One region of the Oerskovia gallyi genome, then DNA from elsewhere that is predicted to be linked to it. Evidence: riboswitches for the same ligand, from Rfam matches in the RefSeq annotation. Region 1 holds a riboswitch; the other holds the start of a gene.

Region 1 (15,193 bases):
TCCGTGACGTCACCGGACTGCTCGCTCGACAGGGCTACTCTCGCGCCGTGCTCCACGTCCTGACGGACAACGTCGGCGCGGTCAGCCTCTACGAGCGGCACGGCTGGGTTCCTCGGGGAGACCCGGTCGAGCACGCCCTGCTACGACGCGACTCGCAGACCTACGTGCGTGACCTGACGCGAGCGGACCATCACGACGGGGCGGACGCCTCGACCCCGACAGGCCCCCGCGCCTGACGAGGTGCTGGTGGACGTCCCGGCTGGCACCCTGGCCAGATGATCACCGAGCTGCACGTCGTCGACTGGCGCCGCCGCGTCCAGCACCTGTACGCGCACGTCCGCGACCTGGCCGTCGAGGACCCCGCAGCGGCGCACGAGTACTGGGTCGCGTCGCGCGACGCCCTGCTGGCCGAGCACCCGGCGTCGCCGATCCTGCCCGCGGACCGGCCCGCCTTCACCGGGGTTCCGGTCGGCCCGTACGACGCCGCGATGCGCTTCGAGGTGCCGCTCGTGCCCGACCCCGCGCGCGGCACCCCCGACGCCGCCCGCCTCGACGTCCCCACGGGCACCGACGGCGTGGTGCCGTTCGAGCGCGTCGGGCGCCTCGACCTCCCGGGCCTGGGGTCGCTCGACGTGTGGGCGCTGCGCTCGTACGGCGGCGGGCTGTTCGTGCCGGTCAAGGACCGGTCGACCGCGACGTACGGCGGCGGTCGCTACCTGCTGGACACGATCAAGGGCGCGGACCTCGGGTCCGCGTCGTCCCGTCCGGGGCCCGACGGCGACGCTCCCCTGGTCGTCGACCTCAACTTCGCGTACAACCCGTCGTGCGCGTACGACCCGGCCTGGGCGTGCCCGCTCGCGCCGCCCGGGAACACGCTCGCGGTCGAGCTGGCGTGCGGGGAGCTGGTGCGGGCCAAGGGCTAGCTGCCACCCTGTCTGCTCGACGGGGTCACGCACACCCACGGCGCGACCTGTGGAAAGGTCCTCGTCGTGACCAGCATCCCGGACGAGCGTCCGCTCCGTGTCCCCTTCCTCGACCGCGCGGGGGTCGAGGCTCTCGCCGCGATCGGGGTCGTCGTCCCCGCCCCGGACGCCGTGTGGGTCTCGGGGCGAGCCCGTTTCGCTCCCGGGGTCGTGCTCCACCCGACGGTCGTCGTGGAGTGCGACGGCACGTCGAGCGTGACCGTGAGCGAGGGAGCCGTGCTCCACCCCGGCACCCGGATCAGCGCGACGAACGGCGCCTCGGTCCGGGTCGGGGCCCGCACGACGCTCGGCCCGGGCGGCTGCACCCTCGTGGCCGACGGCGAGGAGCTGCACGTCGGTGCCGACGGCCGGTACCGCATGGCGCTCCTGCTCGGGCCGGGCACGTACGGCGACGGCTGCCAGGTCCTCGGACCGATCGAGGCCCGCGCCTGCACGCTCGAGGGCGGTCAGCCGGGCGACGCCCCCGACGTCGCCTCGCGCGGCGCCCTGCTCAAGGGGGCCGGGCGCGCGGCGGGCATCACGCTGCGCCGAGGTCAGGTCGTCAACGGCGCGGGCGACTTCCGCCGCGCACCGGTGGAGGATCAGACGGCCTACCACCCTGTCGGCCCCTTGTGACACGCGGCCCGGTCACCGTCAGTGGAGCAGCGACTTCAACCCGATGATCAGCAGCCCGAACGCACCCGCGATCACCGTCTCGAGCGTCAACGCCCACCCCCGCACACCGGCCCGGTGCGACGCGAGGTGCCCGACCACCCCCAGCATCAGCACCGTGAACCACAGTGCGACCAGGGCGGCGTCGGCCACCCCCAGCCGGAGCACGCGCCCGACGAGGAAGACCACGAGCGCCGGGACCCCGCCGATCAGGACCCACACCTCCTCCGACGACGCCAGCCTCAGACGCTGAATGATCGAGTGGTCAGCGTCGCGGAACCGGCCCCCCAGCGCCGACACGTAGACGTGCGCCGCCCAGTAGATGATCAGGACGCCCGCGACCGCGAGGACCACGAAGTCGCTCGATGCGTCGTGCGTGCTCGACACCGCGAGCATGAACCCCGCGACGATGGCCCCGTAGAGGAAGTCCGCCGGGCCACCGCGCGAGAACCGCTCGCTCCACGCGTCCCGCTGGGCGTGGTGGTCGACGCTCTTCCACGAGCGCGCCGCGCTGTCGCCGCCCGGGGCGCGTCCCTCGTCGCCCGTCCCGGCCTCGTCGCCGTCCGTCATCCGCGTCGCCTCCCGGTCGTCCCCGCCTGCCGCCGCCTCTCTCGTCACTGTAGCGACGCCGTCGGGCCCCCCGCGCGGCGACCGACCGGGGACCACCTGACGAACGCAGCGCGCCCACCGTCCCTCGTCGCTCCTCCCCGGCCGCGCACGCCGTGTAGCGTCCCGTCCATGAGTGCCGCACGAAGCAACACGCACGCGCAGGCGGTGGACGCGGCGATCGAGCTGTTCACCCGCAAGGGCTACGAGCAGACGACCGTCGAGGACATCGCCGACGCCGCACAGATCAGCCGGGCCACGTTCTTCCGCCGTTTCCGATCCAAGGAGGACGTGGTCTTCGCGGACCACGAGCTGCTGCTCGACGCCGTCGTGGTCCTGCTCGGCGAGACCCGTCCCGCGGCGCGCGGGGTGACCCCCGAGGAGCTCGAGAACGTCGACCCGTACGTCGAGGTGTGCAAGGCCGCGCGGCTCGTGTTCGACCACCACGTGGGCCAGCGCGAGACGTCGGTCGCGCGGCACCGCCTGCTGCAGGACGTGCCCGCGCTGCGCGACCGCGAGCTCGTGACGACGCACCGCTACGAGCGCGCGTTCACGTCCTACCTGCGCGACTCGCTGCCCGCGGACACCCGCAACTCGACCGCGTCGGTCGCGTTCGCGGCGTCGGTCGTCGCGGTGCACAACGCGATCCTGCGGCGCTGGCTGCGCGACCCCGACCAGGACCTGCGCCCCGAGCTCGAGGAGGCGTTCGCGGACCTGCGCCGCGCGGCCCGCAACCCCGCCGGCCCGACGACGGAGCCCACCCCCGCACCCACGTCGCCTGCGCGCGGCTCGGGGGACGCCCTCGCGCGGTCGGGTGACGCGTCGGGCCGCAGAGTCGTCGTGACCGTGCTCGACGGCGACGCCGACCCCGACGAGGTCGCCCGCGCGGTCCGCGACGCGCTCGCCTGAACACGTCGGGACGAGCCCTGGGCGCCCTGACGGGCCCGGGAATGCGCGAGTAGCATCAGAGGTTGCAGCACACAGCAAGCAGTACGCACGAACGTGCTCCGGGGTCGGTGCAATTCCGAGCCGGCGGTGACAGTCCGCGACCCGCGCCCACGCGCGGTTGACCTGGTGGAACTCCAGGACCGACGGTGAAAGTCCGGATGGGAGGAAGCACGTGCGGCACGGCCGTCCCGGCCGGGCCGGGCAGACGATCCGTCGAGCCCGCCCCCGACCAGCGGGACCGGCCTGGCCGTGGTGAGCGACGCCGTCGGGCAGCCCGGGAACGGGCGGACCGACCCGCTGCCCGCCCTCACCCCGGAGCCGACGTGCCCGGGACGACGAGGAAACACCCCATGGACCTGATCCACGCGCTCTTCGACGCGCAGCTCACGATCGGCGACCAGCACCTGCTGTGGCGCGAGATCGTGGGCAACGGGTTCGGGCTCGCGTCCGCGCTCGGCGGCATGCGCCGCAAGATCTGGGCGTGGCCGGTGGGGATCGTCGGGAACCTCCTGCTGCTCACGGTGTTCCTCGGGGCCGTGTTCGCGACGCCCAACCCCGTCAACCTGCTCGGCCAGGCCGGGCGCCAGGTCATGTTCGTCATCGTGTCGGTGTACGGGTGGGTGCAGTGGCGCCGGACGCGCGACCGTCTCGGGGAGGCGGACGCCGACAGCCACGGCGTGGCGGTCGTGCCGCGCTGGGCCTCGTGGCGCCAGCGCGCCTTCCTGGTCGTCGCGCTCGTGGCCGGGACCGCGCTCCTGACCCCGATCTTCCGCGCGCTGGAGTCGTACGAGCCCGTGTGGGCCGACGCGTGGATCTTCATGGGCTCGCTGCTCGCGACGTACGGCATGGCCAAGGGCTGGGTCGAGTTCTGGCTGATCTGGGTCGCCGTGGACATCGTGGGCGTGCCCCTGCTGGTCGACGCGGGCTTCTACGCGTCGGCGTTCATGTACGTGTTCTACGGGGCGTTCACGCTCGTGGGCTTCTTCGTGTGGTGGCGCATCGACCGGCGCTCGAAGGCCCTGATCCTCGCGGGCGCCTCCCCCGCCGCGCCCACCACCGGGCAGGCCTGACGCCACCTCTTGCGCCCCGGTGGGCCGGGCGGATACTCGAAGGTGCGCCCCTGCTCGCGCGGGGCGCACCACGTCCGACCGCGACGGAGAAGGCGACACCATGACGACTCGACTCAACCCGTACCTGAACTTCCGGGACGACGCCCGTGCGGCGATCGAGTTCTACCGAGACGTGTTCGGCGGCGAGCTGACGATCAGCACGTTCGCCGACTTCCAGGCGGCCGACGACCCCGCCGACGCCGACAAGGTCATGCACTCCCAGCTCGAGGCGCCGAACGGCCTGGTCCTCATGGCCGCCGACACCCCGAGCTCGATGGAGTACTCGCCCGGCGGCGGCGTCGCGATCTCGCTGAGCGGCGAGCAGGCCGACGACGCCGAGCTCCGCGGCTACTGGGCCAAGCTGTCGTCGAGCGGCACCGTGACCGTGCCGCTCGAGGTCGCGCCGTGGGGCGACGCGTTCGGCATGTGCGACGACCGGTTCGGCGTGAGCTGGCTCGTCAACATCGCGGCCGCGCAGGGCTGACATGCTGCCCGTGCGGGGCTGAGCCAGCACCGGTGCCCTGCACCGACCGGACGCCTCACTCCTCGGACGTGCGCCGGCGGTAGTGGTCCCACGACCGCAACGGCGGTTGCGACGCCTCGTGCGAGACGGCGTCGGACCCGACGGCCGACGCGAGGCGCAACGAGTGGTCCGCGGGCAGGCCGGCAGCGAGAGAGAGCGTCAGGGCGGCGCAGAAGGCGTCTCCCGCCCCGACGCTGTTCACGACCTCGGTGCGGTAGGCCGGTACACGGAGCGTCTCCACCCCGTGCTCGACCAGGGCCGCCCCGTCGCCGCCGTAGGTGACCACGACCCGCCGCGCCGACGCCACCTCAGGCATCGCCGCGTACTCGGTCTCGTTGACGATGACGAGGTCGGCACGGTCGACCAGCTCACGGGGCAGGGCGCGCGCAGGCGCGGCGTTGAGCGCGACGTACCCGGGGAAGGCCAGAGCCGCTGCGACGACGACGTCGAGCGGGATCTCGAGCTGAGCGAGGAGCACGTCGGAGTCGCCGGACCCCGCCGACGGCAGCCGGACGTCGTCGTTGGCGCCCGCGCAGACCGCGATCTGGTTCTCGCCCGCGGCATCGACCACGATGAGCGCCGTCCCCGTGGGGGCGCTCACGCGCGCGACCGCGTCGGTCCCCACCCCGGCCTCCGCGAGAGCCGCGACGAGTCCGTGCCCGGCCTCGTCCGTGCCGACCGCCCCGACCATGCGGGTGTCCGCCCCGAGCCGGGCAGCCGCGACGGCCTGGTTCGCGCCCTTGCCTCCCGGCTGCGCGGACAGCACGCCGCCACCGACCGTCTCCCCGGGGCCGGGGAGACGTGCGGTCCGCGCCGTGACGTCGTGGTTGATGCTGCCGAGGACGAGGATCCTGGGCAACGGGAGTGGGGTCGGCACGAGAGCTCCTTCGAGGGGTGGGTCAGGCTGAGGACGACTGGACGATCGCGAGCGGACCTGCCGCCGGCGACACGACGACCTTGGCGAGGTAGGCGGGGGTGCCCGAGAGCTGGGCGGTCTGGGTCAGGACGAGCACGGGGTCCTTGGCCTTGAGTCCGAGGAGCTGCCCTCGGGTGGCCCCGACCGTCCCGACCGCGACGTCGCACTCGGCGGCCTCGAAGACGGGACCGAGGTCCGAGACCATGAGCCGCAGCAACGTCCCCTCCTGCTCGGCGTAGCCCTGGACACGCGCCGCGAGCTCTCTGGACACGTCGGAGAGGTAGCGGCCCGCAGGAAGGTGCTCCTGGATGATCGCGACCGGGTCGGTTCCTCGATAGGCGACCGACTCCCGGAACCACATGTTCGCGGCGGCGTCCACGTCCAGCTTTCTCGACGTGAAGTCGGTCGTGGGCTGCAGGCCGAACTCGTGGGTCGCGATGCGCACGGGCTCGTCGACCGTCGACAGGACCTGCTCGAAGGTCCGCAGCCGCTCCAGGCCGACGCTCGGCAGCCTGTTGACGACCGTCCGTCCGACACCTCGGCGCGTCACGATCAGGCCGTCCTCCTCGAGGAGCATGAGGGCCTCCCGGACGACGGTCCGGCTCACGCCGAGCATCGTCCCGAGCTCGGTCTCGCTCGGGAGCAGCGAGCCGAGCGTGAACTCGGAGGACCGGATGGCGTCCGCGAGCCGTGAGTAGACCGCGACGCGAAGAGGTTGTCCGGGAGCCGCCGTGACCGGTCGCGCGAAGGCCTCGGGGGTGTCGGTCGTGGTCATGGTGTCCTTCCAGCGGCAGGAGTCGGCGTCCTCGCCAGGTTAGTGGTGCACGGACGTACCGACCGGCTCGTGCGTGCGTGGCCCTGCAGGGCCACGCACGCAGGTGGCGTGCGCTCAGGCGGACACGCTCGCGTGCTGGAGCAGGCGGTCGACGAGGTGCGGGGCCAGCGGCTCGCTCGTCGAGAGCACGACGCGGACCCGTGCCCCCGGGTGGTCGACCTGCCCGAGCCTCTGTCCGCGCAGGTCGCAGAGCGTCTGCCCGCGCCCGGGCCCGGCGGTCGCGTCGACCACGACCGGCACGCGAGGGGCCGACGACGGGAGGACGCCCCCGACGGCGACGGCCGCCGCGAGCGGGTCGTGCAGGGCGGACGCGCGCCGACCGAGCTCGGGGACGTGGAAGTCGAAGTAGACGTCGAGGATGCGTCCGACGGTCTCCACGAACGGGTCCCCCGACGTGAGCAGAGCCTGCCGGTGCTCCTCCTCGAACGTGTTCTCCATGGTGACGTCCAGCGGCACGAGCGTGACGTCCCACGGGGCAGCGAGCACGAGGGCCGCGGCCTCGGGGTCCCCCGCGACGTTCGCCTCGGCCACCGCACTGACGTTTCCAGGAACCAGTGCGGCCCCGCCCATGATCGTCACCTCGCGCACCATGCCGGGCAGCGCCGGCTCGAGCTCGAGAGCCTTCGCCAGGTTGGTCAGCGGGCCGACGGCGACGATCCGGAGACGGCCCTCGTGCGCCCGGGCCAGCTCCACGAGGAAGGCGGCGGCGTCCGGCTCCTCGACCTGGCGCTGCGCCCGCGGGAGGTCGACGTCGCCGACCCCGTTGTGCCCGTGGATGTGCGGGACCCCTCCGCCGTAGGTGCTCGTCAGCCGGTCGTGGGCGCCGAGCGCGACGGGGACGTCCGGACGACTGGCGAGGTCCAGGAGGTCGAGCGTGTTGCGGGCGGCCTGGGCCGCGGCGACGTTCCCGCTCACGGTGCCGACGCCGACGAGGTCGATCTCCGGCGAGGCCAGCAGGTAGGCCAGGGCGAGAGTGTCGTCGACGCCCGTGTCGCAGTCCAGGTAGAGGGGGTGGCGAGGGGGGTTCATGAGTTCTCCGGTCGGGGGATCGATGGGGCGGGGACGCGGCGGGACGCAGTGGGGACGATCATGCGGGGGCGTCCGCCTCGGGGCGCGGGGCGATGAACCACGAAGCCACCAGCGCGAGAGCCGTGATGCCGACCGAGATCCACAGGCCGGTCGTGTAGCCGGCGCTGGTGCCACGTGCGATGAAGGGGGCGACGACGCCGATGCCGATGCTCGCACCGAGCCCGAACGAGGCGCCGTTCAGCCCGGGGAGCGCGGACGGGGCCTCCCGCGGCGAGAGGAGGACTCCCAGCCCGTTGACGGTCGTCAGGACCAGGCCGTTGTAGCTGACGCCCAGGATGGCCACCATCGCGGCGACGACCCACGGGTTGAAGGTCAGGGTCGCGACGACCGCGAGCACCACGAGACTGATGGTCATCCCGACGCGCAGCACCTTGATCCACCCGAAGCGGCCCGCGAGCCAGCCCGCCAAGGGCGCGGTCACGACCCCGATGAGCGCTGCCGGCATGAGGTAGACGAGGGCCGAGCGGGAAGCGGTCATCTCGAAGCCGGGCGCCCCACCCTGGCTCAGGAGGACGACGCTGAAGTTGATCACCGCGAAGATCCCGGCGAGCGCGAGCGTCGTCGTCGCGATCAGCGGCCAGACCTGGCGCGAGCGCAGGTGCTGGACCGCGATGAGCGGAGAGGCATGGCGCTTCTCGAGACGCCAGAAGACGACGAGCGCGACCGCGGTGACGACCAGGAACGTGAGCGCCACGGGTGACAGCCAGCCGAGCGCCGACCCCTGCGAGACGAAGTACGTCATGCCGATCAGGCCGACGGACAGCGCCGCGGCGCCGGCCCAGTCCATCGACCCCTTCTCGGAGCGGGGTGGGTCGACCTTGGGCACCACGGCCAGGACTCCGACCAGGCCGAAGAGTCCCACGACGAGCACCACGAGGAAGATCGACCGGTAGCCGTAGGCGTCGGTGAGCAGCCCGCCGACCCAGCCGTCGATGCCTCCGACGCCGCCGTTGACCGCCGTGATGATGCCGAGGGTGACGCCGAAGACCTTCACGGCCATCGCCTCGCTGAGGATCACGTAGGCGAGCTGGAACGTGGCGGCCGAGGCGCCCTGGAGCACGCGTCCGACGAGGAGGACGGGAAGGCTCGAGGCGAACAGGCACAGCAGCGTGCCCAGGGCCAGGACACACAGGACGATGACGAGCACCCGTCGCCGACCGATGAAGTCGGCCCATCGTGCGAGGACCATCCCGGCGACCGAGCCGGCGAGGAAGAAGAGCGAGGACACCTGGGCGATCTGGCTCGCCGAGACACCGAGCTCGACCGCCATGTGCGGGAGCGCCGGGGTCACCATGCTCGCGTTGAGCTGGAAGGCCAGGACGCCCAGCAGCAGGACCGCCACGAGCGCCACCGCCTTGCGTCCGGTGATCGGGACTCCCCCGGAGGGGGTCAGGTCCTGGGCGCTGCGTTGCGCGCCGGCCGTGCGTACTTCAGTCACGAGAACTCCTTCGTCTGCGACCGGTCGTCGGCACCGTAGCCGACGACGAGAGGTTGTATAACAAGTGCCGCTGACGTTATACCTCTCTGCTGGACGGGTCAAGAACGCGCTGCTGATACCCCGTCTCTTGACCTGAGACGCAATATCACGCACGATGGGACCATCGCCCGACACCGACGTCCGGCCCGAGCCCGGGAGCACACCCATGACGATCGAGAACCCCGTCCGCCGCAACGTGACCGAGCCGGACTACGACCTCTCGCAGCCCCTCGACATCGACTACGCCGACGCGTTCGCGGACGCGACGCCCGCCGACCGCGAGCTGCAGCAGCGGGTCCGCGCGTTCGTCCAGGACGAGGTCCTGCCCGTGATCGACGGGTACTGGGAGCGCGCCGAGGTGCCGTTCGGCCTGGCCAAGCGCATGGGCGAGCTCGACTTCCTGCGCGACGGCGTCGACGTCCCCGGCTCCCCCTCGATCAGCCTCATGGGCGCAGGCCTCGCCGAGATGGAGATGTCGCGCGGCGACGGGTCGGTCGCGACCATCTGCGGCGTCCAGGGCGGGCTCGCCCTGCGCTCGATCCAGCTCCTCGGGTCGGACGAGCAGAAGGCGCAGTGGCTCGGCCCGCTCGCACGCGGTGAGAAGCTCGGCGCGTTCGCGCTGACCGAGCCCACGCACGGCTCGGACTCCGTCTCGCTCGAGACCACGGCCCGCCGCGAGACCCGCGACGGCGTCGAGGGCTACGTGATCGACGGCGAGAAGAAGTGGATCGGCTTCGGGTCGTGCGGTGACATCACGGTGCTGTGGGCGCGACTGGTCGGCGACGACGGCGACAACCAGGTGCACGGCTTCCTCGTCCCCCAGGACACCCCGGGGTACGCGGCCACGACCATCGAGGGCAAGGTCTCGCTGCGCGCGATCTGGCAGGCCCACATCGTCCTGACCGACGTGTTCGTCCCGGCCTCGGCCGTGCTCCCGGGCGGGCGGTCGTTCAAGGACACCGGCCGCGTGCTCCAGGCGACGCGCCTCGGGGTGGCATGGTCCGCCGTCGGGCACGCGACCGCCTGCTACGAGACGGCCGTCGCCTACGCCAAGCAGCGCGTGCAGTTCGGGCGCCCGCTCGCCGCGAACCAGATGGTCCAGGAGCGCCTGACCCGCATGCTCTCGACCCTCACCCAGATGCAGCTCCTCGTGGCGCAGATGACGCGCCTCGACGAGGCGGGCACGCTGAGCGGCCCCCAGGCGTCGATCGCCAAGTACACGTGCACGCGCGGTGCCCGCGAGATCGCCGCGAGCGCACGCGACATGCTCGGCGGCAACGGCATCCTGCTCGCGAACCGCGTCGCGCGGCACTTCGCGGACGTCGAGGCCCTGCACACGTACGAGGGCACGGAGAGCGTCCAGGCCCTCATCGTGGGCCGCGACATCACGGGCGTCTCCGCGTTCGTGTAGCCCCTCACCGGCGGCGCTCCCCCCGTACCGGGAGCGCCGCACCCTCCGTCGGCCGGTCGTCGGCCGGCACCACCGTCCACCCGGCGCCGTACCGGACCTCCTCGTTCACCTGACAAGCACGGCGCCGGGTCCCCTTCCCCCTCGGAGCACCCCATGAGCAACGACGCCCACGTCCCCGTCCTCCTGCACGGCGCGCGCACGCCCTTCACGCGCTTCCAGGGCGCGCTCGCGTCCCTGTCGGCGAACGAGCTGGGCGCGCACGCGATCCGCGGCGCGCTCGACGCCGCGGGGGTCGAGGCCACCGAAGTCGACGCCGTGATCATGGGCCAGGTCATCCAGGCAGGCGGAGGTCAGGGCCCGGCCCGCCAGGCCGCGATCGCGGCAGGCATCGGGTGGGACGTCCCGACGGTCACGATCAACAAGCTGTGCCTGTCGGGCCTGACCGCGATCATCGACGCGGCGCGCCTGATCCGCACGGGCGAGGCGTCGGTCGTCGTCGCGGGCGGCCAGGAGTCCATGACGAACGCGCCGCACCTCGTGCTGGGCTCGCGCAAGGGCTTCGCGTTCGGCGACGTGACCATGGCGGACTCGCTCACGCACGACGGCCTGCGCGACCCGTTCGACGGCCAGATCATGGGCGAGGCCACCGACCGCGGCTGCACGACGCGCGGCATCGGCCGCGAGGTCCAGGACGAGTACGCGGCCCGCTCTCACGCCCTCGCCGCCGCGGCCCGCGCCGAGGGGCGGCTGGCCGAGGAGATCGCGCCCGTCACGGTCCCGCAGCGCAAGGGCGAGCCGGTCGTCGTCGCCGAGGACGAGGGCATCCGCCCCGGCACCACGGTCGAGGCGCTCGCCGGGCTGCGTCCCGCGTTCGTGCGGGACGGCACCATCACGGCGGGCTCGTCGTCCCCGCTGTCCGACGGCGCCGCGGCCGTCGTGGTCGTCAGCAAGGCCTTCGCGGCCTCCCGTGGCCTCACCTGGCTCGCCGAGTTCCGGTCGGCCGGGCAGGTCGCGGGCCCCGACAACTCGCTGCACTCCCAGCCCGCCCGCGCGATCACCCGTGCGCTCGAGCGCGAGGGCATGAAGGCCGACGAGCTCGACCTCGTCGAGATCAACGAGGCCTTCGCGGCCGTCGCGCTCCAGTCGGTCGAGGACCTGGGGATCGACCCTGCGGTCGTCAACGCCGACGGCGGCGCGATCGCCCTGGGCCACCCCGTCGGCGCCTCGGGCGCCCGCCTTGCCCTGCACCTGGCCCTCGCCCTCCAGCGCCGCGGAGGCGGCGTGGGCGCCGCCGCGCTGTGCGGCGGCGGCGGTCAGGGGGACGCGCTGATCCTGCGCGCCTGAGTCGTTCCTCCTCGCGTCGCGCGGTGCTGCCTCACCACGCGACCAGCGGCCCGCCCGGGCCTCCTCTCCGCCCGGGCGGGCCGCTTCTTCGTGCCCGACGGCGCACGCGTCCACCGGCCGTCGTTCGCCCGCCGTGCGTGGCGCCGTCGTGCGACGATGAGCCCGTGCCCGAGACCACCGCCGCCCGGCCCACGTCGACCGGACGCCGGTTCCTCGCCTGGATGCTGCGCTCCCCCTGGGCCCTGGTCGCGGGCTTCGTGCTCGTGCACGCCTGGCTGGTCGTCGACGCGCTGACCTGGGGTTATCGGATCTCGGGCGACGTGCAGCTCTACTGGTACTGGGCCCGCGCAGGCTGGGACCGCGGGATCTGGCCCGTGCTCGACTACGACTGGGTGTACCCCGTGGGGGCCCTGCTGCCGGTCGCCTCCCCCGCGTTCGTCGGGACGTCGTTCGAGGCGTACTACGCGCAGTTCCTGGCCCTGGTCGTCGTGCTCGACGCGGTCGCGCTCTGGTTCCTCGCCCGGCTGCCGGGCCGCGGCCGCATCGCGGCCTGGTGGTGGCTGGCGTTCCTCGTCGCCCTCGGCCCCATCTTCCTGGGGCGCCTCGACGGCGTGGCCGGGGCGCTGCTGGTCGTCGCACTCGCGGTCGCCATCCGGCGCCCCGCCGTCGCGACCGCGATCGCGACGTTCGGCGCCTGGGTCAAGATCGCGCCCGGGGCCGTGGTCGTGGCGCTCCTGACGACCGCGAAGCGCCCGTGGCGCACCGTGATCCTGCCCGGCGCGGTCGTGAGCCTCGTGGTCGTCGCGCTCGCGCTCGCCGGCGGCGCGGGGTCACGCGTCCTCGGGGTGTTCGGCACCCAGGACGCGCGCGGCCTCCAGTCGGAGTCGGTGTTCGCGACGCCGTTCAGCCTCCTGCGGCTGATCGACCCGCAGTGGCGGGTCTGGATGAACCCGGACATCCGCACGCTCGAGATCCTCGGCCCGGGCGCCCGCACCACCGGGCGGCTCCTCGACGTGCTGCTGCCCCTGGCGGTCCTGTCGATCGCCGCGATCTCGTGGTGGGCCGTCCGCCGCCGACCCGAGGTCCGCACCGACGTCTTCCTCCTCGCGGTGACGGCGCTGCTCCTGAGCCTCATCGTGTTCAACAAGGTGGGGTCGCCGCAGTTCGTCGCGTGGATCGGGCCGCCGGTCGCCGTGGCGATCGCGCTCGCAGGACCCGGCGCACGATCGGTGTGGTCCCCGCCCGCGCTCGCTGTCCTGGGCACCGCGGCGCTGACCCAGGTGCTCTACCCGGTCGCGTACTGGGAGTTCATGATCGGCACGCCGTGGATCGTCCTGCTCGCGGCCGTCCGCAACGTCGCGCTCGTGGTGCTGTTCGTCGGGGCCGTGGTCCAGCTCGTCCGGCTGGGACGCAGGATGCCCGCGGGGACGGCCCGCGCGCGGGCGGCCACCGACCCCGCTGAGCCCGCTGGCCCCACCGGGCCCACCGAGCCCGCAGCGCCCGCGCAGGCCGAGCCACCCGTGTCCCGTCCGGACCCGGGCCCGGTCGCGAGCCCCTGACCAGAGGCGCGGTCGGGGGTCACGCGCGGCCGGGTCGGGCGGGTCGGCCGGCCGGCGAGGGGCGCTCGGCGGTCACGAGGCCGTGGTCGAACGCCGCGATGACGAGCTGGGCCCGGTCACGAGCGGCCAGCTTGGCGAGCAGGTTGCCGACGTGGGTCTTGACCGTGCCCATCGAGATCGTCAGCCGCTGCGCGATCTCCTGGTTGGACAGCCCCCTCCCCACGAGCGCGAGCACCTCGACCTCCCGGCTCGTGAGGGCCTGGGGCTTCACCGGTTCGCGCGACGGCCCGCCGTCCAGGTAGTGCCCGACGATCCGGGTCAGGATGGCCGGGGCGAACAGCGACTCGCCCGCGTGCGTACGCCGTACGGCGTCGACGAGGCTCGCGGGCTCCGCGTCCTTGAGCAGGAAGCCGCTCGCCCCCGCGCGCAGGGCTCCGTGGACGTACTCGTCGAGCTCGAACATGCTGAGCACGAGGACGCGCGTCCCGGTGAGGTCCGGGTCGGCCACGATCCGGCGCGTGGCGTCGATCCCGTCGCCACCGGGCATCCTCACGTCCATGAGGACGACGTCGGGCCGGGTCCGCCGGGCGACCGCCACCGCGGCCTCGCCCGAGTCCGCCTCGCCCACCACGTGGAGGTCGTCCGCGCCGTCGACCACGAGCCGCAGGCTGTGGCGGATCAGCGGCTGGTCGTCCACGACCAGCACCCGCACGGGCGCCCCCGAGGCCGCGGGCCCCGACGTCGTCACGACCGCCCGCCCGGCAGCACGGCCTCCACCCGAAAACCGCGCCCGCAGGGGCCCGAGGCGAACGAGCCGCCGAGCGCCACGACCCGCTCGCGCAGGCCGACGAGCCCCACCCCTGCCCCCGGACGGGGCGCCCATCCGGGGGCAGGTCCGTCGTCCTCGACGACCAGCCGCAGCCCCGTGGAGCCACGGGTGAGGACGACCCGGACCCTCGTCGGGCCCGCGTGCCGCAGGACGTTCGCGAGCGCCTCACGGACGACCGAGCAGATGCCGAGCCCCACACCTGCCGACACCGTGACGTCCTCGGTGTCGAGCGTGACGTCCAGGCCCGCCGTCCGGGCGCTCTCGACGATCTGCGGGAGGTCGTCGAGCGTCTCTGCGGGGCGCAAGGGGGCGCCGTCTCCCGGGCTGCGCAGGACGGCGAGCATCCTGCGCAGCTCCGTGGTCGCGTCCCGCCCGGCGCGCTCGATGTCGGCGAGAGCCTGCGCGCGCTCGGCATCGCCGTCGGGCCCCGGGACGGTGCGCGCCGATGCCGCGCGCACCGTGATGAGGCCCAGGCCGTGCGAGGCGAGGTCGTGCAGGTCGCGGGCGATGCGCAGGCGCTCGGCCTGCGCGGCCCGTTCCGCTGCCCAGCCCGTCAGGTCCTCCTCGTACGCGCGGCGTTCGCGCCGGGAACGGACGAGGGCCCACGCCAGGACTCCCGCGGTCACGGCGGTCGCCACCAGGAGGACGACGAGGGCCGTCACCGGGCGGTCGACGCCGAGGGTCGCGAGCACGAGGACGAGGGCGCCCACGAGGCCACACGCGATCGGCCACACGCGAGATCGCAGCACGGGTCGAGCGGTGGTCTCCACCCCCGGAGTCTAGGGACCCGCCGCGCGGCGCACATCGGACCACGGTCCGAGGGACCGGGGTCGGACGCCGCGCCGCAGGTCCGGCCCCTGGCCCCATGACCTGCGCACCCCGGGCGGCTGGACTGTGGGCATGTTGACCATCG
Region 2 (15,193 bases), on a different contig from region 1:
ACCTGCTGCGCCTCGGGGCCCACCAGCTCCTGGGCATGCGCGTGGCCCAGCACGCGGCCGTCTCGGAGACCGTGGGCCTGGCCCGCGCCCGCGCCGGGGCGGGCAGCGCACAGTTCGTCAACGCGGTCCTGCGCAAGATCTCCCGCTCGAGCCTCGAGGAGTGGCTCGAGGCCATCACGCTCGAGGCGCCCGACGACGTCACTCGCCTCGCGATCACCCAGTCCCACCCGGTGTGGATCGCCCGGGCCATGCGGGAGGCCCTCGTCGGCACGGGACGCTCGGCCGACGACCTGGCCGAGCTCCTCGAGGCCGACAACGCCGCGCCGCGCGTGACGCTCGTCGCCCGCCCGGGCCTGGTCAGCCGCGAGCGCCTCGCGGGCGAGGTCACCCACGACGTGCGCGGGGACGCCACGACCACCCCCGGGCGCTGGGCGCCCACGGCCCTGGTCCTGTCGGGCTCGGACCCGGCCGCGATCCCCGCGGTCCGGTACGGGGCCGCCGGCGTCCAGGACGAGGGGTCCCAGCTCGTGACGCTCGCGTTCGCGGCAGTACCGACGCTGCCCACGCTCGCCTCGGCCGGTGACGGCGCCTCGGCGGGCGACGGCGCAGCGAACCCCGACGAGCGCTGGCTCGACCTGTGCGCGGGCCCGGGCGGCAAGGCCGCGCTCCTGGCCTCCCTCGCGGGCGAGCAGGGGGCGCGCATCGTCGCGAACGAGGTCGCCCCCCACCGGGCTCGTCTGGTCGAGCAGGCGCTCGCGGCCGTGCCCGCCGACGCGGTCGAGCGGGTGCAGGTGGGCGACGGACGCCAGGTGGGGGTCGAGGAGCCCGGCGCGTACGACCGCGTGCTCGTCGACGCCCCCTGCACGGGCCTGGGCGCGCTGCGCCGCCGCCCCGAGTCGCGCTGGCGCCGCACCCCCGGGGACATCGCGACCCTCACGACCCTGCAGCGCGAGCTCCTCGGCTCAGCCCTGGACGCCGTGCGTCCCGGTGGCGTCGTCGGGTACGTGACGTGCTCCCCGCACCTCGCGGAGACCCAGCTCGTGGTCAAGGACGTCCTGGCCGGGCGCGGCGACGTCGAGGTCCTCGACGCGGCCGCCGCGGTGCGCCAGGTCGCCGGGGACGACATCCCGCTCGCGGACCGCACCGACGTGCAGCTGTGGCCACACGTGCACGGCACCGACGCGATGCACCTGACGCTGCTGCGCCGTCGGGCCTGAGGCCCCCTGCCCACGGCCTGGTCGGGTGGTCAAGGCCACCCGACCAGGCCGTGGGGCGTCCGCGCACGGCGCGGGGGCGCCCTCTAGGCTGGTGCCCATGTCCGCACTCATCGCCCCCAGCATCCTGTCCGCCGACTTCGCGAACCTCGAGCGCGACCTGGGCGCGATCGCGACCGCCGACTACGCGCACGTCGACGTGATGGACAACCACTTCGTGCCCAACCTGACCCTGGGGCTGCCGATCTTCGAGCGCCTCGCCCAGGTGTCCCCGGTGCCGCTCGACGCGCACCTCATGATCGCCGACCCGGACCGCTGGGCCCCCGGCTACGCCGAGGCCGGCGCCGCGTCCGTCACGTTCCACGCCGAGGCCGCCACCGCCCCCGTGCGCCTGGCGCGCGAGCTGCGCCGCCTGGGCTCGCGCGCAGGCCTCGCGCTGCGCCCCGCGACGTCGGTCGAGCCGTTCCTGGACCTGCTGCCCGAGTTCGACATGCTCCTGGTCATGTCCGTCGAGCCCGGCTTCGGCGGCCAGTCCTTCATCGAGGGCGTGCTGCCCAAGGTCCGCCGTATCCGCGACGCCGTGTCCGACGCCGGGCTCGACGTGTGGGTCCAGGTCGACGGCGGCATCTCGCGCGCCACCATCGAGCGCGCGGCCGAGGCCGGGGCCAACGTGTTCGTCGCCGGCTCGGCCGTGTACGGCGCGGAGAACGTGCCCGAGGAGATCGCGGCCCTGCGGGCGCTCGCGGACCAGCACACGCACTGACCCCGGCCGGCCGCCCGACGGTCCGTTCCCGGCGCCCCGCTCGGGGGCGCCGCGCCCCGGGACCGTTCACATCGTTCCAGCCCGCGGGACGCAGCGGATCGAGTTCCTGCGGGGGAATCCCGGTGTGGCATGCTGGGTGGAGACGGGACGCCGGGCGCAGCGCACCTCAGGGAGCGCGAGCCAGGGTCTCGACGGTCAGCAGCATCAGCAGTACGCACACACGTGCTCCGGGGTCGGTGTAATTCCGAGCCGGCGGCGACAGTCCGCGACCCACGCCTCGGCGTGGTTGACCTGGTGGAACTCCAGGACCGACGGTGAAAGTCCGGATGGGAGGAAGTACGTGGCGGCGCGGGGCAGAGCCCTGTGCCGTGGTGTCGTGACGTCCGTGGACCCTTGAGGTCCCCAGACGTCGTCGACCACCCCTCACCCCGGAGCGTCGTGCTCACCGGGAGGAGGATCATGGGCGCCAGGCCCTCACTGACGATCGACGACGCGATGCTGCGTGCGCTCGAGCTGGCCGCGCGCGGCCCGGCCCATGGCCCCAACCCGCGCGTGGGCGCCGTCCTGCTGGGCCCCGCGCCCCGCCCCCCGGGCTCCCTGCCCGACGCCGCCGCCCGCGGCCTCGTGGACGGCTCGCCCCGGGTGGTGCTCGCCGAAGGCTTCCACCAGGGCGCAGGCACCGCGCACGCCGAGGCGGCCGCCCTGGCCGACGCCCGCGAGCGCGGCGTGGACGTGCACGGCGCGACGGCCGTGGTCACGCTCGAACCGTGCAACCACACCGGACGCACGGGGCCGTGCGCGCAGGCGCTGCTGGACGCGGGCGTGGCCGAGGTCGTCTACGCCGTCGCGGACCCGAACCCCGTCGCGACCGGGGGCGGCGAGCGCCTCCGCGCGGCCGGTGTCCGGGTGGCCCCCGGGCTGCGCGAGGCCGAGGGAGAGCGACTCCTGGGGCCGTGGCTCGTCGCCGTGCGCCGCGGGAGCCCCTACGTGACCCTCAAGCTCGCCTCGACCCTCGACGGGCGCGTGGCGGCCACCGACGGCACCTCGCAGTGGATCACCGGGCCCACGGCCCGCCAGCACGCGCACCGAGTCCGTGCGCAGGTCGACGCGATCCTCGTGGGTACCGGGACCGTCGTGGCCGACGACCCGTCGCTCACGGCGCGCACAGGGGAGCCGGAGCCGGAGCTCGCCGAGCACCAGCCCCTGCGCGTCGCTGATGGGGTGGTCGGGCCGGAGCCGGGGCTTGCCGAGCACCAGCCCCTGCGCGTCGTCGTCGGGCTCCGTGACCTCCCTCCGGGCGCGCGGCTCGCGCCGGGCGGGCCCTGGACGAGCGACGGCGGCGGGCCCGTGCTGCACCTGCGCACGCACGACGTCCACGCGGTCCTGGCCGGGCTGGCCGCGCGCGAGGTGCGCCACGTCCTGGTCGAGGGCGGCCCGGGGCTGGCGACGGCGTTCCTCGCGGCGGGGACGGTCGACGAGGTCCACGCCTACCTCGCACCCGTGCTCCTCGGTGCGGGCCTGGGGGCGGTGGGAGACCTCGGCGTGACCACGCTCGCGGGCGCCCCCCGCTTCTCCACGCACGACGTGCGGCGACTCGGCGAGGACGTCCTGGTCGTGGCCCGGGCCGTGCCCGCTGCGCCGTCCGTGCCCTCCACGCCTCCTGGTACCGCCCCCGGCCTCGGCGTGGCGGGACCACCCGAGCCCGATGCCCGGACCTCCCCCCACGACAGCACCCACCGCACCACCCCCGAACAGGAGAAGTGATGTTCACCGGAATCGTCGAAGAGATCGGCACGGTCCGCGAGATCGCGTTCCCCGGGGGTGAGACCTCCGACGCCGTCCTGACGGTGCACGGCCCCCTCGCCACCTCGGACGCCCGCCTGGGCGACTCGATCGCGGTCGACGGCGTGTGCCTGACCGTCACGGGCGTGGGACAGGACGGCACCTTCACCGCCGACGTCATGCCCGAGTCCCTGCGTCGCACCGCCCTGGGCGGTCTGCGCCCCGGCTCGTCCGTGAACCTGGAGCGGGCCGTGCGCGCCGACACGCGCCTGGGCGGGCACATCGTGCAGGGACACGTCGACGGCGTCGGGTCCCTCGCGCGCCGGACCCCGGGGGAGCGGTGGGACGACCTGGTCGTGTCCACGCCCCCGGGGCTGACGCGCTACGTCGCGGAGAAGGGCTCGATCACGGTCAGCGGCGTGTCCCTCACGGTGACCCACGTGGACGACACCTCGTTCGGGGTGTCCCTGATCCCCACGACGCTCGAGGCCACGAACCTGGGCTCCCTCGTCCCCGGGGACCGGGTCAACCTCGAGGTCGACGTCCTCGCGAAGTACGTCGAGAGACTCCTCACGACCGGTGCCGCCCTCCTGGCCGGCCGGGACGGTCGGGCGCTCGCGGGCACCGACGATCCCGCGAGCGCCTCCGGCCCGGCGGACGACCCCAGGACCAGCGCAGCACAGGAATGAGCACCGCCATGAACCCCCAGCCCGACGCCGCCCGTCCCGGCGACGCCACCCCCCACCCGTCCGAGCACCCCGGGCACGTCCGGACCGGCACCATCGAGGAGGCCCTCGACGCGATCCGCGCCGGGCGTCCCGTCCTGGTCGCCGACTCCCCGGACCGCGAGAACGAGGCCGACGTGGTCTTCGCGGCCGGGACCGTGACCCCCGAGTGGGTCGCCTGGACCATCCGGCACTCCTCGGGCTACCTGTGCGCGCCCATGCCGGCCGCGCGGGCCGACGCCCTGGACCTGCCGCTCATGGTGCCCCACAGCCAGGACCCGAGGCGCACGGCCTACACGGTCACGGTCGACGCCGCCACGGGCGTCACGACCGGGATCTCCGCCGTCGACCGGGCCAGGACCCTGCACGTCCTGGCCGACCCCGCCTCGGGTGCGGTCGACCTCATCCGGCCCGGGCACGTCCTGCCCCTGCGCGCCGTCCCGGGCGGGGTGCTGCACCGTGCCGGGCACACCGAGGCCGCGGTCGACCTCGTGCGCCTGGCAGGGGCGGGCGAGGTCGGAGGCATCGCCGAGCTCGTCAACGACGACGGCACCATGATGCGGCTCGACGACGCGGCCCGGGCGGCCGAGGACGCCGGGCTGGTGCTCATCACGATCGCCGACCTCATCGCGTGGCGCCGCGAGCACGACCCCGCCGTCCCCGAGCAGGACACGCAGCCCACGCTCGTGCCCCGCGTGCAGGCCACGAGCGTGGCCGACCTGCCCACCGCGCACGGCCACTTCCGCGTCCACGGGTACCGCGACCTGCGTACCGGGGCGGAGCACGTGGCCCTCGTGCCCGTGGCCGTCCCTGCGGGGGGCGGCGCCCTCGCCGGCACCGGGCAGGACGGCGCCCCCGTCGCACCGCTCGTGCGCGTGCACTCCGAGTGCCTGACCGGGGACGCGTTCGGGTCGCTGCGCTGCGACTGCGGCCCCCAGCTCCAGGCCTCCATGGAACGCGTCGCCGCACTCGGCGGGGCCGTGGTGTACCTGCGGGGGCACGAAGGACGCGGCATCGGCCTGCTCGCCAAGATCGGCGCCTACGAGCTGCAGGACGCCGGGTTCGACACCGTCCAGGCCAACCTCGAGCTCGGGTGGCCCGTGGACCGCCGTGAGTACGGCGCCGCCGCCGCGATCCTGCACGACCTCGGCCTCGACCGCGTCACGCTCCTCACCAACAACCCCGCGAAGGTCACGGGGCTCGCCGCGCACGGCATCGACGTCGCCGACGCCCACCGGCTCGAGGTCGGGCACGGCGAGCACAACCACGGCTACCTCATGACGAAGAAGGTCGCCATGGGCCACCTCCTGGACAGCCTCGAGATCACCCCCGAGCACACCCCCGACACAGCACCCACCACCCACACCACCAAGGAGAACGACCGATGAGCGGCGCAGGAGCACCCCAGATCACCGTCGACGGCACCGGGCTGCGGATCACCGTCGTGGCCGCCAGCTGGCACACCGAGGTCATGGACGGCCTCCTCGCAGGGGCCCGCCGGGCGCTCGCGGCCGCGCACGTCACGCACGTCACCGAGATCCGCGTCCCCGGGTCGTTCGAGCTGCCCGTCGCGGCCGCGCGCGCCGCCGAGCACGGCGCGGACGCCGTCGTCGCGCTGGGCGTCGTGATCCGCGGCGGGACCCCGCACTTCGAGTACGTGTGCTCGGCCGCCACGACGGGCCTGACCGACGTCTCGGTACGCACCGGGGTCCCCGTGGGCTTCGGGGTGCTCACGTGCGACGACGAGCAGCAGGCGCGCGACCGGGCGGGGCTGCCCGGCTCCCGGGAGGACAAGGGCGCGGAGGCCGTCGAGGCGGCCATCGCGACGGTCGTGGCGCTGCGCGACCTCTGAGCACCCGCTGACGGCCCGACGGCGTGGCGCCCCCTCGATGCGCACGCACCGAAGGGGCGCCGCGGTCGCCCGGTGACCGGTGGGCGGGACAGATCCACCCGGCCACCGCCGGGCGACTACCCTGGTCGGGTGAAGACGTTCGAAGGGCTGTTCGCCGAGCTCACCGAGAAGGCCACCACCCGACCCGCCGGTTCCGGCACGGTCGCGGAGCTGGATGCCGGTGTCCATGCGATCGGGAAGAAGATCGTCGAGGAGGCCGCCGAGGTATGGATGGCGGCCGAGTACGAGGGCGACGACAAGACGGCCGAGGAGATCTCCCAGCTGCTGTACCACGTGCAGGTGCTGCTCCTCGCCAAGGGCCTGACCCTGCAGGACGTGTACAAGCATCTGTGAACCCGGCCAGGTCCGGGTCCAGGGGGAGGCGCACGGAGGCTCAGGCCACCGGGTCGCTTCCCTCACGCATGTCCGTCCGCAGTCGTCCACCGTCCGTCCCCGGGCACCGGCCCTCGCCGGTGCGCCGACCGGGTGATCGGTCCCCCTGACCGCCCCGCCCCCCGAACTCCCCAAGAAACGCGAGGACCCCGTGCTCCGCATCGCCGTTCCCAACAAGGGCTCCCTGTCCGAGCCCGCCGTCGACATGCTCCGCGAGGCCGGCTACCGCCAGCGCCGCGACACCCGCGAGCTCGTGCTCGCGGACCCGGACAACGACGTCGAGTTCTTCTTCCTGCGCCCGCGCGACATCGCCGTGTACGTCGGCACCGGCACGGTCGACGCCGGCATCACAGGCCGCGACCTGCTGCTCGACTCGGGCGCAGCGGCCGTCGAGCACATGCAGCTCGGCTTCGCCGGATCCACGTTCCGGTACGCCGCCCCCGTGGGCACCATCACGTCCCTCGACCAGGTCGAGGGCCTGCGCGTCGCCACGTCCTACGAGGTCCTGGTGGAGAACCACCTGCGGTCCAACGGCGTCACGGCCTCCGTGGTGCACCTGGACGGCGCGGTCGAGTCCGCGGTCCAGCTCGGCATCGCCGACGTCGTCGCGGACGTCGTGTCCACCGGCACGACCCTGCGCGGGGCCGGCCTGGAGGTCTTCGGCGACCCCATCCTGAAGTCCGAGGCCGTCCTGATCCGCCCGGCCTCCGTGACCGACGACGCGGTCTCCGCAGGCCTCGAGACGCTCACACGCCGACTGCTGGGCGTCCTCACGGCCCGCCAGTACGTCCTGATGGACTACGACGTACCCGCACACCTCGTCGAGGCCGCGGTGGCCCTCACGCCCGGCCTGGAGTCCCCGACCGTCTCGCCGTTGCACGACCGCGACTGGGCAGCCGTGCGCGCCATGGTGCGCCGCGACCAGACCAACAAGCTCATGGACGCCCTCTACGAGGTCGGCGCACGCGCGATCCTGGTGACCTCGATCCACGCCTGCCGCCTCTGACGCCTCCGCGTCTCCGACAGAGCCAGGCCACCCCGAGCGGTGGACCGTGCGTCGACGGGGAACGGCCACCACGAGCCTGCGCTGCCCGGGTGCCACGACAGCACCCGGGCAGCGTCGTCTCCCGTCGCGACGACGCGGCACGGCGACCGGCACCCGAGGAGCCGTGACCACCCCGCGGGCACCCTCCTCGCCGCACGACCGATGAAAAGGGCCGCAGGACGGGGGAGGATGGACACGTGAGCAGCTATGTCGCCCCACCCCCCGACCTGCCCCCCGGAGACCCCTACGCCCCCTTCCGGCCACGCTGGGGCACCGCAGTGGCATACACCGCCGCCGTCGCGATCCTGGCAGGTTGCACCTTCGTCGCCCTGGTCGCGACCGGCCCCGGGACCGACTCCGGATGGAACAAAGCCGCCACGATCGGCGTCGGCGCCTTCTGCGCCCTCGTCCTGTGGCGCCTCGGCCAGGTCCGGGCCACCGTCACCCCCGAGCACCTGACCGTGCACAACATCGTCTTCACCCGCCGCCTGGACTGGCCCCAGGTCGTCTCCGTGCGCTTCGGCCCCGGCGACCCCTGGGTACGCCTCGACCTGTCGGACGGCAAGGCGCTCGCGGTCATGGGCATCCAGCGCGCGGACGGTGCACGACGCAGCGAGAACGAGGCAGCGCGGCTGGCGGCGCTCGTCGTGGCCCACGGCGAGGGGCACGAGGACTGACGCGACGCCGTCGGGCCCGGAGGACGCTCGCCTGGCCCCGCCCCGCAGCGAGCGCGTGTCTCGGGCACGGTGCACGGCGCGGGCCGAGGTCCGGAGCGGTCCTCGGGAACGCGAGAGGGCCCCCGGAACCAGCAGGTTCCAGGGGCCCTCTCGTCGTGCTCAGCGGCCGGGGATCAGGCCACGCGGACGATCAGCGCTCGCCGGCGCGGAAGCGGGGAGCCTTGCGCTCGCCGCCGCGCTCGGGGCGCTCATCGTAGCGACCGGCCGGGCCGTGGCCCGAGTGACCGCCCGAGTAGCCGCCCGAGCGAGGCGCGGAGCCACCCGTACGGGGCCCGCGGGCGCCCTGAGGCGCACCCTGGTCCACCTGGATGCGCAGCGACTTGCCCGCGACACGGGCCCGCGAGATGCGGTCGATCGTGGCGGAGTCGAGCGGGGTCGCGATGTCGACGAGCGAGAAGCTCGGGAAGATGTCGATCTTGCCGAGGTCCTTGCCGTTGAGCCCGCCCTCGTTGGTCAGGGCGCCCACGATGCCCGACGGCTGAGCGCCGTGCGTGTGCCCGACGGCCAGGCGGTAGCGGGTGCCCACCGCGTCGCGACGGATGCCACGCTCGCCGCCACGGCCACCCTCACGGGGGCCACGCGAGTCGCGCTCGCCGTAGGGGCGGGACTCGCGCTCACGGCGAGCGTTCTTCGCCTCGGCGCGCTGCGCCTCGAAGAGCTCCTGCTCCTCGCGGGCCTTGGGGCCGTCGTCACCCACCGACAGGGCGACCAGAACCGCTGCCAGGTCGATCGGGTCGACGTCCGACTCGGCGACGTACGCCGCGACCAGGTCGCGGTACATCGACAGCCGGCCAGCGGCCTGACGCTCGGCGACCTGACCGAGGATGCGACGTGCCTTGTGCGCGGAGACGTCCGCGGGGGAGGGCACGTCGACCTCTTCGAGGCTCGCACGGATGGTCTTCTCGATGAACTTCAGACGGTTGCGCTCGCCCGGGGTCACGAAGCTCAGCGCCTCACCCGTACGACCGGCACGACCCGTACGACCGATGCGGTGCACGTACGCCTCGGGCTCGCCCGGCAGGTCGAAGTTCACGACCAGGCCGATGCGGTCCACGTCCAGGCCACGGGCCGCGACGTCCGTCGCGACCAGGACGTCCAGGGCGCCAGAGCGCAGACGCTCGACGATCTTCTCGCGGTCCTTCTGCGCCACGTCGCCGGAGATCGTGGCTGCCGAGATGCCGCGCTCGACGAGGGCCGAGCCGACCTCCTCGGCCGCACCACGGGTCCGGGTGAACACGATCGCCGCGTCCGCGTCCGACGTCGCGAGCACGCGCACCAGGGCACCCGTCTTGTGACGGAACGGCACGACCGAGTACGTCTGGCGCACCGAGGTGACCGTCGAGGACTGACGGGTGACCGCGATCTCGACCGGGTCGTTCAGGTGCTGGGCGGCCACGCGGCGGATCGGAGCGGGCATCGTCGCGGAGAACAGCGCGACCTGACGCTCCTTGGGGGCCTGGCCGAAGATCTTCTCGACGTCCTCGGCGAAGCCCATGCGGAGCATCTCGTCGGCCTCGTCCAGGACCAGGTAGCGGATGTCGTCGAGCACGAGGCTGCGACGCTCCAGGTGGTCCATCACGCGGCCGGGGGTCCCGACGACGATCTGTGCACCGCGCTGCAGGGCGCGCTGCTGCGGCTGGTAGGGGGAGCCGCCGTAGACCGCGACGACCTCGACACCCGGAACGTGCTTGGCGAAGGTCTCGATGGCCTCGGCCACCTGCATCGCGAGCTCACGCGTCGGGGCCAGGACCAGGCCCTGGACGCGACCCAGGTTCGGGTCGATCGCGGCGAGCATCGGCAGACCGAACGCGGCGGTCTTGCCCGTGCCGGTCTGGGCGACGCCCGTGATGTCACGCCCGGAGAGCAGGGCGGGGATCGCACGCTCCTGGATGGCGGAGGGGATCGTGAAGCCAAGGTCCGTCACGGCCTTGAGGATGTTCGTCGGCAGGCCCAGGTCCGCGAAGGTGGGGCCGGACTGCTCGGCAGGAGCCGGCACCTGGGCGGTCTCGACCTGGTCGAGGGCGTGCATGGGCGCAGAGGTGTCAAGAGACATAGAGATGTGTTCAACCGTTTCGCTGAGGGTGGGAGTTACGCGTGGTTGCCAAGTCGGCTCTCCACTGGCCGCACTCCCGAACACACACCGGTGACTCGCCCGCGCAAAAACAGCGGCGGGCCACACTCACACGAACACGCGGGAACAGCGACGAACTCCAGATTGTGCTGCCAGTCTACGCGACGCCCGCCCCGGAGGAGGAACGAGGGCCCGGTGACGTCGAGCACAGGGCTCCGCGGGCGAGTGCCGGACACGACGCAGCCACGCCTCCGCGAGGTTCCTGAGGCCGCTGTCGCGCACACCACCTCCGGCCATATCCATATGAACCGGAAGAACCGGTCACAACGCCCCGCCGGACACCAGAAATGCCAGCACCCGGCCCCCGCCCGGCCCTAGGATGACCAACCGTAGGATGGACACAGCACAGGACGCACGGAGCAACGGACGGTGGGCGTGGCAGCAGATCAAGAGGTCAGCTCACGCATCCTCACGATCCCCAACACCATCAGCCTCCTCCGGCTCGCCCTCGTCCCCGTGTTCGCGGTCCTCATCGTCCGCGGCAACGACGAGTGGGCGCTGGCGGTCCTCGCGATCTCCGGCGCCTCGGACTGGCTCGACGGCGTGCTCGCCCGACGCCTCGACCAGGTCACCAAGCTCGGACAGATGCTCGATCCCGCAGCCGATCGGCTCTTCATCCTGGTCACCCTCGTCGGTCTCGCCTGGAGAGACGTCGTGCCCCTCTGGGTGCTGGTCGTCATCCTGGCGCGCGACGTGACGCTCCTGTGCCTCCTGCCCGTCCTCACGCGGCACGGCTACGGCCCCCTGCCCGTGAGCTTCGTCGGCAAGGCGGCCACCTTCGCCCTCCTCTACGCCTTCCCGCTGCTGCTGCTCGCAGAAGCGCCCGGCGCCCTCGGGGCGACCGCCTCGATCATCGGCTGGGCCTTCACCGGCTGGGGCGTCGGGCTCTACTGGCTCGCGGGCATCCAGTACATCCGGCAGACCCGGCAGCTCGTCGCACCCCGCACCGACCCCCAGGAGACGGCCGCAGGATGACCCACGCCCCGCGCAACGACGCGTCCTCCTCCCGACACGGGAAGCCTGCGCTCGACGCGTCCATGACGCTCCTCACCGAGGTCATGGACCGGCCTCTCGACGCCGGCTACGCCGAGGCTGCCGCGCGCCGCGCCGCGGGGGACGAACCGCCGCGCAAGACCCGCACCTGGGTGCTCGTCGCAGCGCTCGCCGTCCTGCTGGGATTCGTGACGGCCGCGGCGACGATCGACCTGCGCGCCCCGCAGGGCGCCGCGATCGAGGCACGACGGGTGCTCGAGAAGGAGATCCTGAACCGGCGCGAGGAGGTGGACGCGCTCTCCGCCCAGGCCACTGCCCTGAGCGAGGAGATCGAGACCCTGCAGACCGACGCGCTCGCCGACGTCGACCCGGCGTTGCTGGAGACCCTCCAGATCGACGGCGTCGCCAACGGCTCGATCGCGGTCACCGGGCCGGGGCTCGTGATCACGCTCAACGACGCCGCGGAGGGCGTGGGCGCCGACGACCAGTCGCTCAACAAGAAGGTGCAGGACGGTGACCTCCAGCGCGTGGTCAACGCCCTGTGGGCCTCTGGCGCCGAGGCCATCGCGATCAACGGGCAGCGCCTCACGCCGCTCAGCGCCGTCCGCAGCGCGGGCGAGGCGATCCTCGTGGACCTCCAACCCCTGATCGCCCCGTACCGGGTCGAGGCGATCGGCGACCCGGCGACGCTCGAGACCGAGTTCGCCCGGTCGTCCGCCCCGGGGTACCTCAGCACCATCAGCTCCACGTGGGGGATCCAGTACAGCCGGATCGCCCAGAGCAAGCTCTCGTTGCCGGGAAACGGGATCCAACGACTCTTCTACGCGCACGCCGTAGACTCCACGGCAGCCACAGGTGACGAGCCTGGGGCGCCGACCGGGCAGGACGGCGAGTCGACGGGGGAGACGAAGAGCCCCGCGTCGTCGACCGGTCCCACCGGAGCCGACAGTTCACACGCAGGGCAGGAGAGCACGGAATGATCGCAGTCGTCGGACTGGTCCTCGGAGTCGTGGCGGGGCTCGTGCTCCAACCCACCGTCCCCGTGGCCCTTCAGCCCTACCTGCCCATCGCGGTCGTCGCGGCGCTCGACGCGCTCTTCGGTGGCTTGCGCGCCATGCTCGACGGGCTCTTCAACGACAAGGTCTTCCTCGTCTCGTTCCTCTCGAACGTGGTCGTCGCGGCACTCATCGTCTTCCTCGGCGACCAGCTCGGTGTGGGAACCCAGCTCTCGACGGGCGTCGTCGTGGTCCTCGGCATCCGCATCTTCTCCAACGCCGCTGCCATCCGTCGGCACCTGTTCAAGGCGTAGGTGACGCGATGACGACGAGCTCCGCCCCCGAGGACAACGACTCCGTGAACCCCGACGCCCCCTCGACCCCCGCGACCTCCGCGGCTCCGCAGGACGCGGCCGCCCCGAGGGCTGCCGTGCCTGGGGGACCGGTCGTGCCTGGGGGACCGGTCGTGCGTCCCGAGGGGGACGCCGCGGTACCGGCCGACCCGACGGCCGACGAGGAGGAGAGCGCCGCGGTGGTGCCGTCCGAGCCCGACGCAGCGGAGACCGCCGTCGAGCACGTCGTGGACGAGGTGCCCATCGCACCGCCGGCCGGTCCGGCGACCGCCCCTCCCGTCGCGGAGCGGGACGACGTCGCTCCCGTGACCGACGACCCGGTGACCGTGCAGGGCGAGCAGGTGGCGGAGGGGACGGAGCCCCTGGACGAGGCTCCGGCGGCACAGAGCGCGCCCGACGGGCACGCAGTCCTCGGCGAGGCAGCTCCCGTCTCCCGGGCCGAACCCCTCGCGTCCAGCCCGCCCGCGAGCCCGGATCGCCCGCACGGGCGTCACGAGGCGGAAGACGTCGCTCCAGCCTCCTCGGCGCCGAAGGGCACCGAGTCGCCCGCCGGGTGGTCGAAGCTCGGTCGGGCCATGCGACCGCAGGTCACCCGCTCCCAGCTCCTCGCCGGCCTGCTGTGCGCACTGCTCGGGTTCGCACTGGCTGTCCAGGTGAGCCAGACGCAGGAGCAGCAGCTCTCGTCCCTGCGTCAGAGCGACCTGGTCCGACTCCTGGACGACGTGACGCAGCGCGCGAACGCGCTCGAGACGCGCGTCGAGGGGCTCCAGGACACCCGCGACGAGCTGAGCTCCGGGTCCGGGCAGCAGCGGGCCGCCCTCGAGCTCGCCCAGAGACAGTCCGAGACGCAGGGAATCCTCTCGGGGCGCCTCCCCGCGGAGGGGCCGGGGATCACGTTGACGATCACCGAGACCGACGAGCGGATCCCTGCGCACAAGCTCTTCAACATTCTCGAGGAGCTGCGCAACGCGGGAGTCGAGGTCGTGGAGGTCAACGGCATCCGCCTGGTCACGAGCAGCTACTTCGAGGAGACGAGCCGGGGGATGGTGGTCGACGGCCAGAAGATCGCCTCGCCCTACCAGTGGAAGGCCATCGGCGACCCGTCGACGCTCGAGACCGCCCTCGAGATTCCTGGCGGTGCGATGTCCTCGGTGCGCAACGAGGGCGCCAGCCCGAAGATCACCCAGGAGGACCTCGTCACCATCTCGTCCACCCGCGAGCCGGAGACCCCGGAGTTCGCGACGCCCGTGCCTGCCGAGGGTGGGAACTGACCCTCTGGGCCGCGTGACGTGGGCGGATACTTTTCTCGGACCCGCCTGGCGGGGTAGGTTGGACGGGTTGGACGGGTATTGACCGCATCCCTGATGCTCGCAGGATGGAGCGCGGGAGCATGTAGTACCTTTCCGCCCAAGGCATTTTGCGCTGAATGCGTCACAACTCCCGAGGAGGCGAGATGACCACTCCAGGTGAATCTGCGGAGCCACGCCGGGGAGGTAGCGACACGACGGTCACGTTCGGCCGGATCGAGCTGCCGCTCGAGGAAGGGACGCAGCCCGGTGGCCTCTCCGCCGAAGAGCAGGCCGCGATCTCCGCGCTGCCCCGGCACTCTGCGCTGCTCGTCATGCAGCGCGGCCCCTCGGTCGGGTCACGTTTCCTCCTCGACGCCGAGCGGACGGTCGCCGGGCGGAGCGAGCACGCGGACATCTTCCTCGACGACGTCACGGTCTCGCGCAAGCACGCGGAGTTCGTCCGCGACGACGACAAGTTCGTGGTGCGCGACATCGGGTCGCTCAACGGTACCTACGTCAACCGCAACCGGGTCGACGCGGTGGCTCTCGTCACCGGCGACGAGGTGCAGATCGGCAAGTACCGACTCACCTTCTTCACCAGCCCTGTCCTCGGCCAGCCCGTGGGGTCGGCGGAAGGCGCGGCAGAGCACCCGTGAACCGGCCGGCACGCTCCCCCTGGGGACACGAGAACCGGTTCGACGGCAGCAGCGCGCTGACCCCCCGACCGGCCGACGAGGGCGACGTCGAGCAGCCTGGCGAGCCATGGCCGCAGGGCATCTCGCGGCGCGCCTCGATGCGCATCTCGGACGTCCTGCGCGCCTTGCGCACGGAGTTCCCCGGCGTGAGCCACTCGAAGCTCCGGTTCCTCGAGGAGCAGGGGCT

Evidence for each region. Region 1 has a riboswitch for FMN ahead of pnuC (nicotinamide riboside transporter PnuC). Riboswitches for the same ligand answer to the same signal wherever they lie in the genome.
Region 2: it holds a riboswitch for FMN, as region 1 does, so the genes downstream of both, ribD (bifunctional diaminohydroxyphosphoribosylaminopyrimidine deaminase/5-amino-6-(5-phosphoribosylamino)uracil reductase RibD) here and pnuC (nicotinamide riboside transporter PnuC) in region 1, are expected to answer to the same signal.

The regions. Positions count from the first base shown of each region.
Region 1 is NZ_JACSQE010000003.1:277,068-292,260, forward strand. Features, by position in the region: gene H9640_RS05385 (GNAT family N-acetyltransferase) at 1-236, shown strand, start outside; gene H9640_RS05390 (DUF1684 domain-containing protein) at 276-923, shown strand; gene H9640_RS05395 (hypothetical protein) at 990-1,598, shown strand; gene H9640_RS05400 (hypothetical protein) at 1,617-2,204, opposite strand; gene H9640_RS05405 (TetR/AcrR family transcriptional regulator) at 2,373-3,149, shown strand; FMN riboswitch at 3,239-3,364, shown strand; gene pnuC (nicotinamide riboside transporter PnuC) at 3,539-4,258, shown strand; gene H9640_RS05415 (VOC family protein) at 4,359-4,781, shown strand; gene H9640_RS05420 (ribokinase) at 4,837-5,697, opposite strand; gene H9640_RS05425 (GntR family transcriptional regulator) at 5,720-6,511, opposite strand; gene H9640_RS05430 (nucleoside hydrolase) at 6,626-7,600, opposite strand; gene H9640_RS05435 (MFS transporter) at 7,659-9,098, opposite strand; gene H9640_RS05440 (acyl-CoA dehydrogenase family protein) at 9,304-10,548, shown strand; gene H9640_RS05445 (acetyl-CoA C-acyltransferase) at 10,702-11,892, shown strand; gene H9640_RS05450 (glycosyltransferase 87 family protein) at 12,057-13,451, shown strand; gene H9640_RS05455 (response regulator transcription factor) at 13,471-14,199, opposite strand; gene H9640_RS19020 (sensor histidine kinase) at 14,196-15,050, opposite strand; gene H9640_RS05460 (ABC transporter ATP-binding protein) at 15,181-15,193, shown strand, end outside.
Region 2 is NZ_JACSQE010000006.1:162,599-177,791, reverse strand. Features, by position in the region: gene H9640_RS09320 (RsmB/NOP family class I SAM-dependent RNA methyltransferase) at 1-1,217, shown strand, start outside; gene rpe (ribulose-phosphate 3-epimerase) at 1,315-1,977, shown strand; FMN riboswitch at 2,196-2,321, shown strand; gene ribD (bifunctional diaminohydroxyphosphoribosylaminopyrimidine deaminase/5-amino-6-(5-phosphoribosylamino)uracil reductase RibD) at 2,437-3,741, shown strand; gene H9640_RS09305 (riboflavin synthase) at 3,741-4,448, shown strand; gene ribB (3,4-dihydroxy-2-butanone-4-phosphate synthase) at 4,457-5,872, shown strand; gene ribH (6,7-dimethyl-8-ribityllumazine synthase) at 5,869-6,336, shown strand; gene H9640_RS09290 (phosphoribosyl-ATP diphosphatase) at 6,466-6,729, shown strand; gene hisG (ATP phosphoribosyltransferase) at 6,920-7,774, shown strand; gene H9640_RS09280 (PH domain-containing protein) at 8,011-8,490, shown strand; gene H9640_RS09275 (DEAD/DEAH box helicase) at 8,681-10,603, opposite strand; gene H9640_RS09270 (CDP-alcohol phosphatidyltransferase family protein) at 11,057-11,656, shown strand; gene H9640_RS09265 (DUF881 domain-containing protein) at 11,653-12,654, shown strand; gene H9640_RS09260 (small basic family protein) at 12,651-12,983, shown strand; gene H9640_RS09255 (DUF881 domain-containing protein) at 12,992-14,293, shown strand; gene H9640_RS09250 (FHA domain-containing protein) at 14,476-14,967, shown strand; gene ftsR (transcriptional regulator FtsR) at 14,964-15,193, shown strand, end outside.